DNA from 4 places in the Streptomyces sp. NPDC059355 genome. Region 4 is predicted to be linked to each of the others. Evidence: riboswitches for the same ligand, from Rfam matches in the RefSeq annotation. Region 4 holds a riboswitch; each other region holds the start of a gene.
What was found. A riboswitch is a leader RNA that binds a small molecule or an ion and turns the genes downstream of it on or off. The one in region 4 is predicted to bind cobalamin.
Positions count from the first base shown of each region.

Region 1 (5,023 bases), on a different contig from region 4:
CGTTCGGCGGGGATCGCCGCGAGCCCCTCGCGGAGCAGGGCCGCCGCTTCCCGGTGCTCGGGACGCGCGGGGAGTGGATGTCCCAGACGCCGGGCCCGGCCTCACGGGGGTAGCCGTGGCGCGCCAGTTCGCCGGCGACCTGCATGTGGGAGCGGGCCGCCTCCAGGCTGATGACGTCGGCGTCGAGCTCGTCGATGGCCTCGACGATGTCGCCGAACTCCGCGTAGCACATGTGCGTGTGGATCTGGGTGTCCGGCCGTACACCGCTGGTGGTGAGCCGGAAGGACTCGGTGGCCCAGGCGAGGTACTCCGCGTGGTCCGCCGCGCGCAGCGGCAGGGTCTCGCGCAGGGCGGGTTCGTCGACCTGGATGACCGGGGTACCGCCGGCCTCGAGGTCGTCGACCTCGTCGCGCAGGGCGAGGGCCACCTGGCGGGCGGTGTCCCCGAGGGGCTGGTCGTCCCGTACGAAGGACCAGGCGAGCATGGTGACCGGGCCGGTCAGCATCCCCTTGACCGGCTTGGCCGTCTGCGACCGGGCGTACGTGGTCCAGCGCACGGTCATCGGCTCCGGGCGGGAGACGTCCCCGGCCAGGACCGGGGGCCGGACGTAGCGGGTGCCGTAGGACTGCACCCAGCCGTGCCGGGTGGCGAGGTAGCCGGTGAGCCGCTCGGCGAAGTACTGCACCATGTCGTTGCGTTCGGGCTCGCCGTGCACCAGGACGTCGATCCCGGTCTTCTCCTGGAAGGAGAGCACCTCACGGATCTCGTCCTTGATCCGCTCCTCGTAGCCGGCGGTGTCGATGCGGCCGGCCCGCAGGTCGGCGCGGGCGGTGCGCAGCTCGTTCGTCTGGGGGAAGGAGCCGATGGTCGTCGTCGGCAGCAGGGGCAGCCCGAGGAGGGCGCGCTGGGCCGCGGTCCGCTGCGCGTAGGGCTGCGAGCGCCGTCCGTCGGCGTCGGTGATCGCGGCGGTACGGGCGCGCACGGCGGGGTCGTGGGTGATGGCGGAGCCGGCGCGGGAGGCCAGGTCGGCGCGGTTGGCGGCGAGTTCGGCCGCGATGGCGCCGGTACCCCGGGCGAGCCCGCGGGCCAGGGTGGCGATCTCGGTGGTCTTCTGGCGGGCGAAGGCGAGCCAGCGCCGGACCTGCGGATCGATGTCGCGCTCGGCGGTCGCGTCGAGCGGGACGTGCAGGAGCGAGCAGGACGCGGCGACGTCCACCCGGTCGGCGAGGCCCAGGAGGGTGCCGAGGGTGGTCAGGGACTTCTGGTGGTCGTTGATCCAGATGTTGCGGCCGTCGACCACGCCGGCGACGAGCCGCTTGCCGGGCAGCCCGCCGACCGCGGCGAGGTCGGCGAGGTTCGCGGCGCCGCCGCCCGTGAAGTCGAGGGCGAGGCCTTCGACAGGGGCCGCGGCCAGCACCTGGAGGGCGTCGCCGAGCCGGTCGAAGTACGAGGCGACGAGCACCTTGGGCCGCTCGGTCAGCGCGCCGAGCTCGCGGTAGGCGCGGGCGGCGGCGTTCAGGTCGGCCGGGGTGCGGTCCTGGACCAGGGCGGGCTCGTCCAGCTGTACCCACTCGGCGCCGGCGGCCCGCAGGTCGGCGAGGACCTGGGCGTAGACGGGCAGCAGCCGGTCGAGCAGGGTCAGCGGCTGGAAGTCGGCGGCCACGCCCGGGGCGGGCTTGGCCAGCAGCAGGTAGGTGACGGGGCCGACCAGGACCGGGCGGGCCGTGTGCCCGAGCCCGAGGGCCTGCTCCAGCTCGGCGACCTGCCGGGTGGAATCGGCGGTGAAGACGGTGTCCGGGCCGAGCTCGGGGACCAGGTAGTGGTAGTTCGTGTCGAACCACTTGGTCATCTCGAGCGGGGCGACGTCCTGGGTGCCGCGGGCCATCGCGAAGTAGCCGTCGAGGGTGTCGGCGGCGAGCGCCGCGCGGTGGCGCTCGGGGACGGCGCCGACCATGATGCTGGTGTCCAGGACGTGGTCGTAGTACGAGAAGTCACCGGTCGGAACCTCGGTGATGCCGGCGTCGGCCAGCTGCTGCCAGTTCGAACGACGCAGGTCGGCCGCGGTCTCCCGGAGGGCGTCGGCGGTGACGCGGCCCTTCCAGTAGCCCTCGACGGCCTTCTTCAGTTCGCGGCCCTGTCCCTGGCGGGGGTAGCCGTACACGGTGGCTCGTGCTGCCGCGGCTGCGGGCTTCGCTGTCACGGAACTCTCCTTCGCGAGATGTGTCCTGAACACCCCGGTGAGGGATGCGGACGCGAAGGGACGACAGAACGTGCGGACCACGTCGCGGGGGAACACCGCACGTGCCGCTCGCTGTGTACGCCGACCCGCCCACGAGGTCACCGGGATGTCCGCACGGGAATCGTCCGCATGCGGGCAACGGGCAGGTCTTCGGACTCGCGGGCACGCCTGCCGGTCTCCCGGCGGGCACCTACTGGCCGTCGCTTCCCAGGACCGTTGTCCGGTCCCAGTGCGTATGACGGCGGTCGTTCCCGCTCACCGCTGCGGGGCAGTCCCGGATTCCCACCGGGTTCCCTCTTACGACGCATCCCGTCTGGCGGACGGGGCGAACCAGCTGCACCGGCCACCCTAGGACGCACGGTCGCCCACCGGCGAGCCGCGTCCGTCATTCGGACCGAAGAGTGAGACGCCGTGCCGGTGGGGCACGGGTCGTCAGCCGTCGCCCGGTACGGGTCAGGGCGCGGTCCGGGCCTGTTCCCACACGGCCAGGAAGGCCAGCCTCAAGCAGCCGGCCAGCGCCGGGTGTTCGATGTACAGGGCGGTGGTGGCGCGGGTGCCGGCCACCGGGTCGGGCATGTCGCACAGCACCAGCGAGGCATCGGCGACGACGAGTTTGAGCGGGAGGCTCGGGGCGAAGCGGGACTCCTCGCCCGCCGCGGCGAACCGCTTCACGTTCTCCAGTACTTCCGCGTCACCGAGCGCGTCGTGGGTGTAGACGGCGCGGGCCGCGCCGCCGGCCCGGCGCAGCCGGCGGACTGCCTTGATGCCCTCGTTGTTGGCCGGGGGAGCGACGAACGGCGGTTTGCAGAAGCTGAGGAGCTCACGGGAAGCCTGCTCCTGGATGCTGTCGAACCGCTCGGCTATCGCCCGGGGATCGCGCAGCACCTCGATGTAGTCGAGAGGATCGGTGTGCGTCCGCCCGTCGCTCCAGAGCGGGAGCAGCGCCGTGGCGAGGGCGGCCGACGTCGCGCTCAGCCGCTCCAGGGATTCCCGCTGGAGGGCCATCAGCCGGGCGAGCGCCAGTTCGGGAGCCACCGCGGAGAAGGCCGCGACCCGTCCGGGGCGCAGAACGGCGAGGCGCCGCCGCACGAGGGCGTCGAGTACGTCGTAGACGCGCTGGCGGGGGACGTTCGCGGCGCGGGCCGCCTCGGCGGCGGTGTACGACTCCCGCCGGACCAGGGCCAGATAGACCCGGGCCTCGTACCGGGAGAGTCCCAGGGACACCAGGTCGTCGACCGCGCCGTCGTCCAACTCCATGGCAGGAAACGGTATACGCGAACATCACCGACCGAAAGCAAGCCTTTGCATTCGCCGGGTAGTCCCTTGGCGCGCCACTTCAATACCTTCAGCGTTGGCCACCACTGCACGTGGTGACAGTCCGCACCGTTGAACGCGTGCCACTCGCAACCCCACGTCGCCCCTCCGCTCCGGCCTGCCCTGACATGGGCTTATGTCATGGACCTGCCATGTCTGGAGGAATCCCCCGACGTGGTGAACCAACCCCCCATGGAGGGCAGTTCATTGCGCAACGCCCTGTTCCGGAGCGCCGCCCGCACCGGCCGCCGCGGCACGACCGCCTTACTCTCGGCGGTGGCTCTGATGTCCGGCGGCATGCTCGCCTTCGCCGCACCGTCCGTCGCCTCGGCCGGACCCGGCGCGGCGGCCGCCTCCGCCTCCGCCTCCGCCGCCGTGCACGCCGAGCGGCTGTGCTCGCAGCCCGCCCGGGCCGGCTGGATGGCCTGCCACGCGCTGGCCCGTACCGACGTACAGCAGCACCTCGGCCTGGCTCCCGGCCTTCTGCCGTCGGGCTACGGCCCCACCGACCTGCAGGGCGCGTACGCCCTGTCGGCTTCCGCCGGCGCCGGCGCGACGGTCGCCATCATCGACGCCTACGACGACCCGAAGGCCGAGTCCGACCTGGCGGCCTACCGCTCCCAGTACGGCCTGCCGGCCTGCACCACCGCCAACGGCTGCTTCCGCAAGGCCGACCAGAACGGCGGCACCGCCTACCCGACGGCCGACGCCGGCTGGGCCGGCGAGATCTCCCTCGACGTGGACATGGTCAGCGCCGTCTGCCCGCAGTGCCACATCCTGCTCGTCGAGGCGAACCAGCCCTCCATGGAGGACCTCGGCGCCGCCGTGAACCGTGCCGTGGCCATGGGCGCCAAGTACGTGTCCAACAGCTACGGCGGCGGCGAGGACTCCACCGGCCCCGCCTCCGACGCCTCGTACTTCGACCACCCCGGCGTGGCCATCACCGTCAGCTCCGGTGACAGCGGCTACGGAGTCGAGTACCCGGCGGCCTCCCAGTACGTCACCGCGGTCGGCGGCACCTCCCTCAGCCGCGCGAGCGGTACCCCCCGCGGCTGGTCCGAGAGCGTCTGGGGCACCGGTTCCGGTGGTGACGGCGCCGGTTCGGGCTGCTCCGGGTTCACCGCCAAGCCGTCCTGGCAGACCGACGGCGGCTGCGCCGAACGCACCGTCGCCGACGTCTCCGCCGTCGCCGACCCGGCCACCGGCCTCGCGGTCTACGACAGCTACCAGGCCAACGGCTGGAACGTGTACGGCGGCACCAGCGCCTCCGCCCCGATCATCGCCTCCGTCTACGCCCTCGCAGGCACCCCGGCGGCCGGCTCCTACCCGTCCTCCTACCCGTACGCCCACACCGCGTCGCTCAACGACGTGACCAGCGGCGCCAACGGCTCCTGCTCCGGCGGCTACCTCTGCACCGCCAAGGCCGGCTACGACGGCCCGACCGGACTCGGCACGCCCAAGGGCAGCGCC
Region 1 is NZ_JBHYXN010000013.1:3,393-8,415, forward strand. Features, by position in the region: partial or broken gene metE (5-methyltetrahydropteroyltriglutamate--homocysteine S-methyltransferase) at 1-2,200, opposite strand, end outside; cobalamin riboswitch at 2,363-2,589, opposite strand; gene ACFXGI_RS14960 (TrmB family transcriptional regulator) at 2,693-3,496, opposite strand; gene ACFXGI_RS14965 (putative Ig domain-containing protein) at 3,851-5,023, shown strand, end outside.
Region 1: linked by a shared signal. The riboswitch ahead of metE (5-methyltetrahydropteroyltriglutamate--homocysteine S-methyltransferase) and the one ahead of ACFXGI_RS19250 (energy-coupling factor ABC transporter permease) in region 4 are both predicted to bind cobalamin.

Region 2 (5,023 bases), on a different contig from region 4:
GAGTCGATCAGCTGGAGGATGCCGGCGCCGTACGTGCCCGGGCGCGAGCCGAAGATACGGGTCGTCGCCCGGCGCTCGTCGCCGTGCTCGGCCAGGTCCGCCTGCGCGTGGGCACGGACGAAGTTCTGGTCGGCGGGCTCGTCCAGCCCCGCCGCCAGTCGTACCGCGTCGTCCAGCAGGCCGATGACGTGCGGGAACGCGTCCCGGAAGAAGCCCGAGATACGCAGGGTCACGTCGATGCGGGGGCGGCCCAGCTCGTCGAGCGGGATCGGCTCCAGGCCCGTGACGCGGCGCGAGGCCTCGTCCCAGACCGGGCGGACGCCCAGCAGGGCGAGCGCCTCCGCCACGTCGTCGCCGGAGGTGCGCATCGCACTCGTGCCCCACAGGGACAGGCCGACCGAGGCCGGCCACTCGCCGTTGTCCGTGCGGTAGCGGGTGAGGAGGGAGTCGGCCAGCGCCTGGCCCGTCTCCCACGCGAGGCGGGAGGGGACGGCCTTCGGGTCGACCGAGTAGAAGTTCCGGCCCGTGGGCAGGACGTTCACCAGGCCGCGCAGGGGGGAACCGGACGGGCCCGCCGGGACGAAGCGGCCGTCGAGGGCCGCCACCACGTTCGCGATCTCGTCCGTCGTGCCGGCCAGCCGCGGGACCACCTCGCGGGCGGCGAAGTCCAGTACGGCCGCCACGTCGGCCGAGTGGCCGGCCGCGACCGAAGCCACCGCCTCCGGAGCCCAGTTCGCGTCCTCCATCGCCTGGACCAGCGCGCGGGCCGCCTCCTCCGCCTCGTCGGCGGTCGTACGGGTGGCCGCGGACTCGTCCAGGCCGAGCGCCTCGCGCAGGCCGGGCAGGGCCGTCGTACCGCCCCAGATCTGGCGGGCGCGCAGGATCGCGAGGACCAGGTTGACCCGGGCCGCACCGGTCGGGGCGCCGCCCAGGACGTGCAGTCCGTCGCGGATCTGGGCGTCCTTGACCTCGCACAGCCAGCCGTCGACGTGCAGCAGGAAGTCGTCGAAGCCCTCGTCGTCGGGACGCTCCTCCAGCCCCAGGTCGTGGTGGAGCTTCGCGGCCTGGATCAGCGTCCAGATCTGCGCGCGGATCGCCGGCAGCTTCGCCGGGTCCATCGCCGAGATCTGCGCGTACTCGTCGAGGTGCTGCTCCAGGCGGGCGATGTCGCCGTACGACTCCGCGCGCGCCATCGGCGGCACCAGGTGGTCGACCAGGGTGGCGTGCACGCGCCGCTTGGCCTGGGTGCCCTCGCCCGGGTCGTTGACCAGGAACGGGTAGATCAGCGGCAGGTCGCCGAGCGCGGCATCGGGCGCGCAGGCCGCCGACAGGCCGGCGTTCTTGCCCGGCAGCCACTCCAGGTTGCCGTGCTTGCCCAGGTGGATCATCGCGTCGGCGCCGAAACCGCCGTCCTCCGCGCGCGCCTGGATCCAGCGGTACGCGGCCAGGTAGTGGTGCGAGGGCGGCAGGTCCGGGTCGTGGTAGATCGCGATCGGGTTCTCGCCGAAACCGCGCGGCGGCTGGATCAGGATGAGCAGGTTCCCGCGGCGCAGCGCCGCGAGGACGATGTCGCCCTCCGGGTTGGCCGAGCGGTCCACGAACATGTTGCCCGGGGCCTCGCCCCAGTGCTCCTCGACGCTTTCGCGCAGTTCGGCGGGGAGCTCGGCGAACCACCGCTTGTAGTCGGCGGCCGGGATGCGGACCGGGTTGCGGGCCAGCTGTTCCTCGGTCAGCCAGTCCTGGTCGTGGCCGCCGGCCGCGATCAGGGCGCGGATCAGCTCGTCGCCGTCGCCCGAGACCAGGCCCGGGACGTCCTCGACGGGGCCGAAGTCGTATCCGCCCGCGATGAGGGTGCGCAGCAGCTCCACGGCGCTGGCCGGGGTGTCGAGGCCGACCGCGTTGCCGATGCGGGAGTGCTTGGTGGGGTACGCGGAGAGGACGAGCGCGACCTTCTTGTCGCGCCGCTCGATGTGCCGCAGCCGGGCGTGCCGGACGGCGATGCCGGCCACGCGGGCGGCGCGCTCCGGGTCGGCCACGTACGCGGGCAGGCCGTCCTCGTCGAACTCCTTGAAGGAGAACGGGACGGTGATCAGGCGGCCGTCGAACTCGGGCACGGCGACCTGCGTCGCGGCGTCGAGCGGGGAGAGGCCCTCGTCGTTCTCCTCCCAGGCGCTGCGCGAGCCGGTCAGGCACAGGGCCTGCAGGATCGGCACGCCGAGCCCGGCGAGCGCGCCCGCGTCCCAGGACTCGTCGTCGCCGCCGGCCGAGGCCGTCGCGGGCTTGGTGCCGCCGGCCGCGAGCACCGTGGTGACGATCGCGTCCGCCGACTCCAGCCGGGCGATGAGCTCCGGCTCGGGGGCGCGCAGGGAGGACACGTACAGCGGTACGGGCGTCCCGCCGGTCTCCACGATCGCGTCGCACAGCGCGTGCACGAAGGCGGTGTTGCCGCTCATCTGGTGGGCGCGGTAGTACAGCACCGCGATGCGCGGGCCGTACGGGCGCACCGGGGTGCGCTCCAGCGGGCCCCAGGTGGGCGCCGCGGCGGGCGGCTCGAAGCCGTGGCCGGTGAGCAGCACGGTGTCGGAGAGGAAGCGCGCCAGCTGGTCCAGGTTGGCGGGGCCGCCGTGGGCGAGGTAGCCGTGCGCCTCGGCCGCGATGCCGATCGGGACCGTCGAGGCCTCCATCAGCTGGGCGTCCGGGGCCTGTTCGCCGGTGAGGACGACCACCGGGCGGGTCTGGGCCGGCGCCAGGAGCAGGTCCAGGCCGTCCTGCCAGGCGCGCAGGCCGCCCAGGAGGCGTACGACGACCAGGTCGACGCCGTCGAGCAGGGCGGGGAGGTCGTCGAGGGGAAGGCGGGAGGGGTTCGCGAACCGGTACGGCACGGGGCCGTCCGCGGCGCGGGCGCTGAGCAGATCGGTGTCGGACGTCGACAGCAGCAGGATCATGCGGCGGCATGCCTTCCTCGGGGTTTCCGCGCCCCGGGCAGTGAGGACAGCGGGAGTTCCTGACTCACCCGGCGGATCGCTCCGCGGGGTTCACAGTGGCGGGACCGCGCCGGATTCGCACCGGGCTTCCTCCCAGCGGGCCACGTGGCTCCGCCGGTGGTCATCTTAGGCGGCGTTCTCGCCGGCCGGGAGTGGGGGTGGCCGCGCCCGGGGAGCGGATCGGGGCAGGTCGGGCGGAGGGCGGGGCGTACGGGGCGGGTGGTGACGGACACAGGCCGGGGGCGGTGAATCGTGGGTATGCTCGCCGCCATGCCGCCCCAGCCCCCTTCCGCCGTATCGCGGGACGAACCGGTCATACGTGACCGCGGTGACGCCTGCCCCGGTGCGCTGCGGCTGCACGCGGCGGACGACGGGTACCTGGCCCGGATCCGGATACCCGGCGGGATGCTCGACGCGGACGCGGCCCTGGCGCTGGCCGATGCGGCGGACCGGCTCGGCGACGGGCACATCGACCTCACCTCGCGCGGGAACGCCCAGCTGCGCGGGCTCGGCGCGAGCTGCGGGGGCGAGCTGCAGGGCGTGCTCGTACGCGCCGGGCTGCTGCCCGCGCCCACCCACGAGCGGGTCCGCAACATCGTCGCCTCGCCGCTGACCGGCCTGGACCGGCGCGGTCTGCCCGATGTGGCGCCCTGGGTCGCGGAGCTGGACCGGCTGCTGTGCGCGAGCGGGGCGGCGGCCGGGCTGTCCGGGCGCTTCCTGTTCGCCCTCGACGACGGACGCGGGGACGTGACCTCGCTCGACGCCGATGTGAACCTGGCCGCGGTCCGGGACGGGGAGCGGGCCCTGCTGTGGACCGCCGACCCCGCGGACGCCCTGCTCGTGGCCGCCGCCGATGGGCCGCGGGCCGCGCTCGCCGCCGCCTCGTACTTCCTGGACGCCGTCCGCCGGGCCGGTACCCGGGCCTGGCGGGTGTCCGAGCTGCCCGCCGAACAGGCCCTGCGTTCCGGCGGGTTGGGGGACCGTCTGACCGCCGCCGGGATCCCGGCCTCCGTCGTACGGGGCTCAGCCGGCCCGCGCGCGGCGGCCCCCGAACCGGGCGTGGTGGAAGGGCCCGAGGGCACCGCGGCGCTCAGCGTGTTCGCGCCGCTGGGCCGCCTGACCACCGCGCAGTGGCGCCGCCTGGCCGGCCTCACGGGCCGTGTCCGTCTGACCCCTTGGCGCGGGATCGTCGTTCCCGGCCTGCCCGCCCGTGCCGCCGAGGACGCCCTCGCCGGGCTCGCCGGGGCCGGGCTCGTGACCGGCCCCGCCGATCCCTGGCGGTCCGTCACCGCCTGTACGGGACGGCCGGGTTGCGCGAAATCCCGCGCGGACGTACGCGCCGACGCGCGGGCCGTCGTAGCGCAGGCACAGCCGCAGCCGCACGCGCACCCGCAGGGGACCCGGCCGCTGCCCGTGCACTGGTCCGGCTGCGAACGCCGGTGCGGGCACCCCCGCGGCACCGCCTGGGCGGACGTGGTCGCCACCGCCGACGGGTACGACCTGACCGCCACCGGCCACGCCCCGCAGCGCGGTGTCCCGGCCTCCGAACTTCCCGCGGCCCTCGCGGCCGTACGCCGCACCACCTCCCACGACGCAGCGAAGAAATGAGCGAGTACACAGTGTTCGAGTACGAGAAGGACGGCGCGGCGATCTACCGCCAGTCCTTTGCCACGATCCGCGCCGAGGCGGACCTCTCCGGGCTGCCCGCCTCCGTCGCCCAGGTCGCGGTGCGCATGATCCACGCCTGCGGAATGACCGACCTGCCCCAGGACCTCGGCTACACCCCGGAGGTCGTGCTCCGCGCGCGGGCCGCGCTGCACGCCGGCGCGCCGATCCTCTGCGACGTGCAGATGGTCGCCAGCGGTGTCACCCGCAAGCGGCTGCCCGCGGACAACGAGGTGATCTGCACCCTCTCCGACCCCGCCGTCCCGGCCCTCGCCGCCAAGATGGGCACCACGCGCAGCGCCGCCGCCCTCGAAGTCTGGCGCGACCGCGGTCTGCTGGAGGGCTCCGTGATCGCCGTCGGCAACGCGCCGACC
Region 2 is NZ_JBHYXN010000042.1:28,949-33,971, forward strand. Features, by position in the region: gene cobN (cobaltochelatase subunit CobN) at 1-2,945, opposite strand, end outside; cobalamin riboswitch at 2,979-3,115, opposite strand; gene cobG (precorrin-3B synthase) at 3,255-4,592, shown strand; gene ACFXGI_RS30485 (precorrin-8X methylmutase) at 4,589-5,023, shown strand, end outside.
Region 2: linked by a shared signal. The riboswitch ahead of cobN (cobaltochelatase subunit CobN) and the one ahead of ACFXGI_RS19250 (energy-coupling factor ABC transporter permease) in region 4 are both predicted to bind cobalamin.

Region 3 (5,023 bases), on a different contig from region 4:
TCGTTGGTTCCTTCCAGGATCTGGTGCACCCGGAGATCGCGGACGATCTTCTCGATGCCGTACTCGCTCAAATAGCCGTATCCGCCGTGGAGTTGCAGGGCCCGGTCCGCGACGGTGAAGCCGGTGTCGGTCGCGAACCGCTTGGCCATGGCACAGAGCTGGGGCGCCTGCGGATCGCCCCGGTCCAGTGCCCCGGCGGCCGTACGGACCAGGGCGCGGGCTGCGGTGAGCTCGGTGGCCATGTCGGCCAGCCGGAACTGCAGCGCCTGCGCGTCGAGCAGCCGTCCGCCGAACGCCTCCCGGTCGGCGAGGTGGGTGAGGCTGCGGTCCAGGGCGCTCTGCGCACCGCCGAGGGAGCAGGCCGCGATGCCGAGGCGGCCGCCGTTGAGGCCGTTCATGGCGATGCGGAAGCCTTCGCCCTCGGCTCCCAGTCGCCGGTCGGCGGGGATCCGCACCCCGTCGAGGACGACCTGCCGCGTGGGCTGGGCGTTCCAGCCCATCTTGCGTTCGTTCGGGCCGAACGAGAGCCCGGGGTCGCCGCGTTCGACGAGGAAGGCGGAGATCCCGGCCGGGCCGTCCCCGCCGGTGCGGGCCATGACGACGTACACGTCGGCGGCGCCGGCCCCGGAGATGAACTGCTTGACGCCGGTCAGTACGTAGTGGCCGTCGCCGTCCCGCTCGGCGCGGGTGCGCAGGGCGGCCGCGTCGGAGCCCGCCCCGGGCTCGGTCAGGCAGTAGCTGCCCAGGGTCTCGGCGGCGCAGAGGCCGGGCAGCAGGCGGGCCCGCTGGTCCTGGTCCCCGTACCGGTCGATCATCCAGGCGACCATGTTGTGGATGGAGAGGTAGCCCGCGATGGAGGGGCAGCCCGTGGCCAGCACCTCCAGGACGAGGACGCCGTCGGTGCGGCTGAGGCCGGAGCCGCCGGACTCCTCGCGTACGTAGAGCCCGGCGAGGCCGAGGCCGGCCGCGCGGCGCAGCACGTCGACGGGGAAGTGCTTGTCCCGGTCCCAGGCGAGGGAGTGCGGGGCCAGCTGCTCCTGGGCGAAGTCGAGGGTGACCTCGGCCAGGGCGAGCTGGTCCTTGGTGAGCAGGGTCGTGGTCACGGCGGTCACGCCATCGTCGGGATGGTGAAGCTCGCGCCCTCCTTGACCCCTGAGGGCCAGCGCGAGGTGACGGTCTTGGTGCGGGTGTAGAAGCGGACGGCGTCCGGGCCGTGCTGGCCCAGATCGCCGAACCCGGACTTCTTCCAGCCGCCGAAGGTGTGGTAGGCGACGGGGACCGGGATGGGGACGTTGACCCCGACCATGCCGGTGTTGACGCGTCGGGTGAAGTCGCGGGCGGTGTCCCCGTCGCGGGTGAAGATGGCCACGCCGTTGCCGTACGGGTGCTCGCTGGGCAGCCGCAGGGCCTCCTCGTAGTCGGCGGCCCGTACGACGCACAGCACCGGGCCGAAGATCTCCTCACGGTAGATCCGCATCTGCGGGGTCACCCGGTCGAAGAGGGAGGCTCCGGCGAAGAACCCGTTCTCGTGCCCGGGGAGTGTGAACCCGCGTCCGTCCACGAGGAGTTCGGCGCCCTCGGTGGCGCCGATGCCGACGTAGCGGTTGACCCGGTCGAGGGCGTCCCGGCTGACCAGGGGACCGAAGTCGGCGTCCGGGTCGTCGGAGGCGCCGATGCGCAGGGCGGCGATGCGCTCCTTCAACTTGGCCACCAGCGCGTCCGCGGTCTCCTCCCCCACGGGGACGGCGACGGAGATCGCCATGCAGCGCTCGCCGGCCGAGCCGTAGCCGGCGCCGATGAGGGCGTCCGCGGCCTGGTCGAGGTCGGCGTCCGGCATCACGATCATGTGGTTCTTGGCGCCTCCGAAGCACTGGGCACGCTTGCCGTGGGCGGCGGCGGTGGCGTAGATGTGCGCGGCGATCGGGGTGGAGCCCACGAAGCCGAGGGCCTGGACGCGGGGGTCCTCCAGGAGGGTGTCGACGGCCTCCTTGCCGCCGTTGACCACGTTGAGCACGCCCGGGGGCAGGCCGGCCTCCAGGAACAGCTCGGCGAGGCGCAGCGGTACGGACGGATCCCGCTCGGAGGGCTTGAGGACGAAGGCGTTTCCGCAGGCAAGGGCGGGCGCGGCCTTCCACAGCGGGATCATCGCGGGGAAGTTGAAGGGGGTGATCCCGGCGACGACGCCGAGCGGGGAGCGCAGGGAGTGCACGTCGATGCCGGTGCCGGCGTTGTCGGTGAAGTCGCCCTTGAGGAGGTGCGGGATACCGGCGGCGAACTCGACCACCTCCAGGCCGCGTTGGAGATCGCCGTGGGCGTCGGCGACGGTCTTGCCGTGCTCGGCGGACAGCAGCCGGGCCAGTGCCTCGCGTTCGCCTTCGACGAGCTGGAGGAAGCGCAGCATGACACGGGCGCGTCGCTGCGGGTTCCACTGGCCCCATTCCGCCTGCGCCTCCTCGGCGTTGGCGATGGCCGCCTCGGTGTCGGCGCGTCCGGCCAGCGGGACCCTGGCCTGGACGGCTCCTGTGTTGGGGTCGTACACGTCGGCGTGGAGACCGGAGGTCCCGGTGGTGTGCTTTCCGCCGATGAAGTGGGTGAGTTCACGGACCATGGGAAGCCTGCTCTCGTCAGGTGAGATCCGAGGAGGGCGCGGCAGGCCCGCGCGGCGGCACCGGTCGTGGTGCGCGCCGCCGTCGGGCAGCCGCGGGACAGCGAAGGCGGCAGGCGCGCGGCGGATTGCGGATTGCGGATTGCGGGTGCCGACGCGGCTGCGGACGCGGAGGGGGATGCGCTTGCGGGAAGCGGGTGCAGGCGCGGGTGCGGATGCCTTCGGTGAGCTACGAACGCGCGGTCAGGGCCGCGTGCTTCGCGAACTCCGCCGGATCACCAGGGCCGTGGTCACGTACCGGTGCCATGCGTGTCTTCTCCATCCTCGTGGACAACACGGAACACCCCACGGCCGGTATCCTGACTCCCGGATCATCGCGCGCCGCCCGGCCTTCCCGACGGATCTCTCCGTCAGTGGCCTGACCTGCTGGACAGCACGCTTCCCGGTCACAGTGGCGGGACCGCGCCGGATTCACACCGGCTTCCCTGCACCGCGGGCTTGGTCACGAACATATAGTTGGACGTCCTAGTAAGTCCACCCCCCTCCACCGGAAGTCCAGCCGGCTCCACCGCGTCGGGTGAACGCGCGCCGGATCACGCCCTTGCGGCGGGGGCCGCCTCCGCGTTGCCCCGGGGCCCCTGGGACCTGATCATCAGGGCGGCGACCAGGGCCGCGAGCAGTACGCTGCCGGCCGCCCACCAGAAGTTCGCCGTCTCGGCGCGCAGCAGCTCCTTCTCGATCATGCTGGGCAGCACGGACCCTGCGCGCAGGCGGTCCACGTGGACGGAGATCACGGTGTCGAGCAGTGCCGCGCCGATCGCCAGGCCCAGTTCCCGGGCCGTGAGGACGGCTGCCGCGGCGCCACCGGAGCGCTCCGCGGCGACCGCGCCGGTCACGGTGGCGAGGATCGGCACGAAGGCCATGCCGATCCCGAGGCCGATGAGCAGCAGGGCGGGCAGCACCCCGATCGCGTACGAGCTGTCGAAGCCGAGGCGGGTCAGCAGGAACAGCCCGACGGCGGTGAGCACCAGGCCCCCCAGGATCGGGACGCGGGGCGCGACGCTGGGCAGCAGCCGGGCGGAGACCTGCGTGGAGCCGATCACGATCGCGGCGACCATCGGGAGGAAGGCCGCTCCGGCCATGACCGGGTCGTAGCGCAGGACGGTCGCGAGGTAGTAGCCGACGACCGGGTACAGGGCGGCGATGCCGGCGCCGGCCAGGAGCATGCCGAGGAGGCTGCCGGCGCGGTTCGGGTCCTTGAAGACGTACGCGGGGACGAGCGGGTTCGCCGCCGCGGACTGCCACCACAGGAAGCCGGCGAGCAGGATGACTCCGCCCACGAGCAGGACCAGGGTCAGGGGGGCGGCCCAGCCGCTGTTCTGGGCCTCGTTCAGTCCGCAGAGCAGGGCGGCGACCCCGCCGGAGCCGAGCAGTACGCCCGGCGCGTCGAAGTGGCCGCCGGTGCGGCCCGGGCGCTCGTGCACCAGGGTGAGCGTCCCGATCAGGCCGATCACGGCGATGGGGATGCCGCCGAACAGCGACCAGCGCCAGCTCATGGCGGTGAGCAGCCATCCACCCTCGGCCATCCCGAGTGCCGTGCCGGCGGCTGTGATCGCGGCGTAGATCCCGAAGGCCCTGCCGCGTTCCTTCGGGTCGGTGAAGCCGGTGGCCACCAGGGACAGCGCGGACGCCGTGAGCAGCGCGCCGAAGACGCCCTGGAGGACGCGGGCCCAGACGAGCGTGCCGGAGTCCCCGGCCGATCCGCCGAGCGCGGAGGCGGCCGCGCAGCCGAGCAGGCCGACGATCAGTGTCTGTTTGCGTCCCGCCAGGTCCGCGATGTGCCCGCCGATCAGCAGCACCGCGCCGAAGGCGATGAAATAGACGTTCGCCAGCGTTCGCAGGCCGTCGGTGGGCAGGTTCAGGTCGGCCTGGACGGCCGGAAGCGCGACGCTGAGGTTCGCCGCTTGGAGCAGCGCCATCAGCTGCACCAGGGCGATCACCGCCAGGCCCCACCAGCGCCCGGGGTGCGCGGGCGCGAGGTCGGGGAGGGAGGCCGGGGGCGGCCACGGGCTCGCGGGTGCGCCCGGGGGCGGTCCGAATCCCCGCGCGGGATCGAAGGGCGCGGGAGACGTCGGGGCGTAGGCGGGCGGCAGGGGCGGCGGCTGGGCCGGGGGCTGATCCTGCGGGGCGGGCGCCTCCGTGGAAGCCGTGGCCGGGGCCTGGGGCTCCGGCCGGTGCTGGGCCGGGATCGACGGGGCGAAGTCCAGCAACTCGGCTGCATGGCGCCCCAGTTGCGCCAGTACGGCGCCCGGCAGCCACTCCGCCGCCTGATCCGGCGCCGTACGCTCGGCCACCTCCCGGGGACTCGGACGCCGGGCCGGGTCCTTGTGCAGGCACGCGCGGACGAGGTCGACCAGC
Region 3 is NZ_JBHYXN010000004.1:21,093-26,115, reverse strand. Features, by position in the region: gene ACFXGI_RS05165 (acyl-CoA dehydrogenase family protein) at 1-1,103, opposite strand, end outside; gene ACFXGI_RS05160 (CoA-acylating methylmalonate-semialdehyde dehydrogenase) at 1,109-2,608, opposite strand; cobalamin riboswitch at 2,937-3,133, opposite strand; gene ACFXGI_RS05155 (MDR family MFS transporter) at 3,199-5,023, opposite strand, start outside.
Region 3: linked by a shared signal. The riboswitch ahead of ACFXGI_RS05160 (CoA-acylating methylmalonate-semialdehyde dehydrogenase) and the one ahead of ACFXGI_RS19250 (energy-coupling factor ABC transporter permease) in region 4 are both predicted to bind cobalamin.

Region 4 (5,023 bases):
GCGCGACGGGCGAGGGGGACATCCGGGTGTGGCCGCGGTGGCAGGGCGGGGAGCCGCGGGTCTTCCTCGCCTTCACCAACGGCGCGCAGAGCTGCGTCGTGTCCGCCCGGGCGAAGGACGTACGGGTGCTGTGCCGGCGGCTGGTCACTCTGGTGCCGCGGGGCGAGGAACGGCGGCACTACGACCTCGACGCCGAGCTGAGCACCCTCCTGCCCCGATAGGGTCCAATTTGGGATTATTTCTTTTGGTTTGATGCGGTCTGGGTGCAACCATGAGCCTGCCGGGGAGTGTCCTCAGCAGTGACACCGGTCCCCGCCTCTGAAGAATCAGGGGGACGTCATGAACCATCTCCGCCGCCGGCAGCTCGTGGCCCTCGCCACAGGTGCGCTGCTCACCGCCGGGATCACCCTCGCCGCGCCGGCCTCGGCCGCCGTCCGGCCCACGCCGCTCGTCGTGAACGCCCGCTGGGGCGGGCACTGCACGTACGACCGCATCGTCATCGACCTGCGGGGATACGTGCCCCAGGCCACCGTCACCCGCGTCCCGCGGCTGGTCCACGACGGGTCCGGCGCACCCGTCCCGCTGGCCGGGAAGCACTTCCTTCAGATCCGGCTGCATCCCGCCGCGGCGCACGACCGCGCGGGCGACAGCACGTACCGCGGGCCGAAGCTGGTCAAGATCCATCTGCCGCAGCTGAAGGGGCTCGCCCTGACCGGCGACTTCGAGGGTTACGTGACCTTCGGCGCCGCCTTCGAGGGCAGGCCCTCCTTCAGCTCCTTCAAGCTGCACGGGCCCGAGCGCTTCGTGCTGGACGTCGCGCACCGCAACGTGTGCCGATGAGGGCGGAGGGCGGGCGGGTGCCGCCGGGCACCCGCCGGCCAGACGGGACTTTGACGACACGACCTAGCGGTAGTCGGGGTTCGGGAAGTCGAAGCGGCAGCCGGCGTCCCACTCCGAGCGCTGGTTGCCGTGCGCCGGGATGCCGCCCCCGCGCTTGAGCAGGGCGGCCAGGTGCATGAGGTTCCAGGACATGAAGGTGGTGTTGCGGTTGGTGAAGTCGTTTTCGGGTCCGCCCGAACCGGGGTCGAGGTACGAGGGCCCGGGCCCGGCCTCGCCGATCCAGCCGGCGTCGGCCTGCGGCGGGATCGCGTAGCCGAGGTGCTGGAGGCTGTAGAGGACGTTCATCGCGCAGTGCTTCACGCCGTCCTCGTTGCCGGTGACGAGCGCGCCGCCGACGCGGCCGTAATAGGCGTACTGGCCCCGCTCGTTCAGGATCGAGGAGCAGGCGTAGAGCCGCTCGATGACCTGCTTCATCACGGAGCTGTTGTCGCCGAGCCAGATCGGGCCGCACAGCACGAGGATGTCGGCGTCCATGATCTGGCTGTAGAGGACGGGCCACTGGTCGCTTTCCCAGCCGTGCTCGGTCATGTCGGGCCAGACACCGGTGGCGATGTCGTGGTCGACGGCGCGGATGAGCGAGGTCCGGGCGCCGGCCGCCGCCATGACGGCGCGGCTCCGGTCGATCAGGCCCTCGGTGTTGCTGGTCTCGGGCGAGCGCTTGAGGGTGCAGTTGACGTAGACGGCGGTCAGGTCGGAGTAGTCGAAGTCGGCGGGCACGCCGCCAGCCTGCGCGGCGGCGGCCGGGGCCGCCAGCGGACGGCAGCCGTTCGGGCGTCCGGGCGTCCGGACCGGGGTTGGTGCAGGTCCGTCCGTCCGACTAGGGTCAGTGAGCCTTGGTGTTCGGGAAACCGGTGGGAAACCGGTGCGGCCCTCGCCACTGTGAACGGGAAGTCCGGCTCCACTCTCCCCCAGACTCCGTCCGGGAGGTGCCCCCATCGGGAAGCCACTGGGCGGCGCGGGAGGTTCCGCACCGCCCGGGAAGGCGGAGCCAGGGCATCAGCACCCGTGAGCCAGGAGACCGGCCGGGGCGCGTCGTCCATCCACGAGGTGCTGGAGAGGTCTCCCCACACATGCACATAGCCGAGGGGTTCCTGCCCCCGTTGCACGCGGTCGCCTGGGGCGCCGCGTCCGCTCCGTTCGTCGTCCACGGTGTCCGCGCCCTCACCCGTGAGGTGAAGGCGAACCCGGAGAGCACGCTGCTGCTCGGGGCGTCCGGAGCATTCACCTTCGTCCTGTCCGCGCTGAAGATCCCGTCCGTGACGGGCAGTTGCTCGCACCCCACGGGGACCGGACTCGGGGCGATCCTGTTCCGGCCGCCGGTCATGGCGGTGCTCGGCACGATCACCCTGCTCTTCCAGGCGCTGCTGCTGGCGCACGGCGGTCTGACCACCCTCGGCGCGAACGTCTTCTCGATGGCGATCGCCGGACCGTGGGCGGGGTACGGGGTCTACCTGCTGCTGAAGCGCTTCGGCGTCCCGCTGATGGCGACCGTCTTCTTCGGCGCCTTCTTCGCCGACCTGGTCACCTACTGCGTGACCTCCGTGCAGCTGGCGCTGGCCTTCCCGGACCCGGGTACCGGATTCCCCGGCGCGCTCGCGAAGTTCGGGGGCATCTTCGCCGTGACCCAGATCCCGCTCGCGGTGAGCGAGGGGCTGCTGACGGTGCTCGTGATGCGGCTGCTGATGCAGTCGAGCAAGTCGGACCTGGTCCGGCTGGGCGTGGCGAAGCTGAGCGGGCGCAGCGGGCAGAGCGAGCGGAAGGCGGCGCTCTGATGGGCATGAGCCGGAACACGAAGATCAACGGCCTGCTGCTGCTCCTGGTGGCGGCGCTGGCCGTACTGCCGATCGCGCTCGGGATGGGCGAGGGCAAGGAGGAGCCCTTCACGGGCGCCGACGCGCAGGCGGAGACGGCCATCACCGAGCTGAGGCCGGACTACGAGCCCTGGTTCTCGCCGCTGTACGAACCCCCCTCCGGGGAGGTGGAGTCGGCCCTGTTCGCCCTCCAGGCGGCCCTGGGCGCGGGCGTGCTCGCGTACTACTTCGGCGTCCGCCAGGGCCGCCGCCAGGGCGCCGCGCTCGCCGCCGCCGCGGGTGCTCCGGATACCGCCGGGGCGTCCGACACGGCCGCCGCGGAGTCGTAGGCGGTGCTGCCGATCGACGTGGCGGCGCACGGCAGCCGGTGGCGGCGCCGGCATCCGCTGGAGAAGGCCCTGCTGGGGCTCGGGCTGACGGTCACCGCCGTGTGCCTGCCGCCCTGGCCCGGCGGGCCGCTGGTCGCCGCCGCCACCCTCGCCGTGCTGCTCGGCCCGGCCGGCGTGGCCGGGCGGCAGCTGTGGCGGGCCTTCCGGATCCCGCTGGGCTTCTGCTTCACCGGCGCGCTGCCGCTCCTGGTCGCCGTCGGCGGCCCGGCCGGGTTCGTCTCGCTCGCACCCGACGGCCCCCGGCACGCCGCGGAGCTGCTCCTGCGGACCTCGGCGGCCTCCCTCGGCGTGCTGCTGTTCGCCTTCACCACACCCGTCTCGGACGTCCTGCCCCGGCTGGTCCGGGCCGGGGTCCCGGCGCCGGTGGTGGACGTGGCCCTGGTCATGTACCGCATCGGCTTCCTGCTGCTGGACTCCACGGCCCGGGTCCGGCGTGCCCAGGCGGCCCGCCTGGGCACCTCCGGGCGGGCCGCGGCGTGGCGTTCGCTGGCCGGGCTCGCCGCGACCTCCTTCGTACGGGCCTTCGACCGCGCGGCGCGGCTCCAGGAGGGGTTGGCCGGGCGCGGCTACGACGGCGCGCTGCGGGTCCTCGTACCGGAGGCGGCCCTGTCCTGGCGGTTCCTGGCGGCGTCCGGGGCCCTGCTGGCGGCCCTGATCACCCTGACTCTCACCCTGAAGGGGCTGTACCTGTGAACCCGTTGGTGGAACTGGCCGGCGCCGGATACGCGTACGAGGACGGCCCCGCGGTCCTGTCCGGCGTGGACTTCGCCATCGCCGAGGGCCGGGCGCTGGTCCTGCTGGGCCGCAACGGCAGCGGGAAGACCACGCTGATGCGGCTGCTGAGCGGGGGCCTGCGGCCCGGCACGGGCGCGCTGCGCCTCGACGGCGCGGCGGTCTCGTACGACCGGGCGGGTCTGACCCGGCTGCGCACGGCCGTGCAGCTGGTGGTCCAGGACCCGGACGACCAGCTGTTCGCGGCCTCGGTGGAGCAGGACGTGTCCTTCGGCCCGCTGAACCTGGGACTGGCGGCGGCCGAGGTGCGCGCCCGGGTGGATTCGGCGCTCGCCGCGCTGGACATCACGGCGCTGCGGGACCGCCCGACGCACCTGCTCTCGTACGGCCAGCGCAAGCGCGCGGCGATCGCGGGGGCCGTGGCGATGGCTCCGCGGGTGCTGATCCTGGACGAGCCGACGGCGGGCCTGGACCCGGACGGACAGGAGCGCCTGCTGGACGTTCTGGCGGGGCTGCGGGCGGCCGGCACCACGGTGGTGATGGCCACGCACGACGTGGACCTGGCGGTCCGCTGGGCCGACGACGCGGCGGTGCTGACCCCGTCGGGCATCCGCACCGGCCCGGCGCAGACCCTCCTCTCGGATCCGCAGCTCCTGACCACGGCAGGTCTGCGCCAGGCCTGGTCCCCGGCGGTGACGTCCCTCCTGCGGGCCCACGCGCTCCTGCCCCCGCATGTCCCGGGCCCGAAAAACCCGGAGGCCCTGGCCGCCTGGCAGTAGTGCCCGCCCCCGTTCGGCGCCGCGTCCCTAGGATGGCGGCATGTCGCTGCCGCATGCCATCCTCACCGCCCTGATGGAGAAGCCCTCGTCGGGGCTGGAGCTGACGCGGCGGTTCGACAGGTCGATCGGGTACTTCTGGTCCGCGACGCATCAGCAGATCTACCGCGAGCTCGGCCGGCTGGAGGAGGCCGGGCTGATCCGGGCGCTGCCCAGCGAGGTCCCCGTACGGGGACAGAAGAAGCAGTACGAGGTGCTGGACGCGGGCAGCGCGGAGCTGGCGCGGTGGGTCGGTGAGAGCCAGGACCCGAAGGCCATCCGGGATCCGCTGCTGCTGCGGATCCGGGCCGCGGCCGTGGTCGGGCCGCACGGGCTGGCCGCGGAGCTGCGGCGCCATCTGGAGCTGCACCGGCGG
Region 4 is NZ_JBHYXN010000018.1:144,082-149,104, reverse strand. Features, by position in the region: gene ACFXGI_RS19265 (SsgA family sporulation/cell division regulator) at 1-221, shown strand, start outside; gene ACFXGI_RS19260 (hypothetical protein) at 340-840, shown strand; gene ACFXGI_RS19255 (flavodoxin family protein) at 904-1,617, opposite strand; cobalamin riboswitch at 1,718-1,942, shown strand; gene ACFXGI_RS19250 (energy-coupling factor ABC transporter permease) at 1,971-2,672, shown strand; gene ACFXGI_RS19245 (energy-coupling factor ABC transporter substrate-binding protein) at 2,678-3,040, shown strand; gene cbiQ (cobalt ECF transporter T component CbiQ) at 3,044-3,793, shown strand; gene ACFXGI_RS19235 (ATP-binding cassette domain-containing protein) at 3,790-4,611, shown strand; gene ACFXGI_RS19230 (PadR family transcriptional regulator) at 4,652-5,023, shown strand, end outside.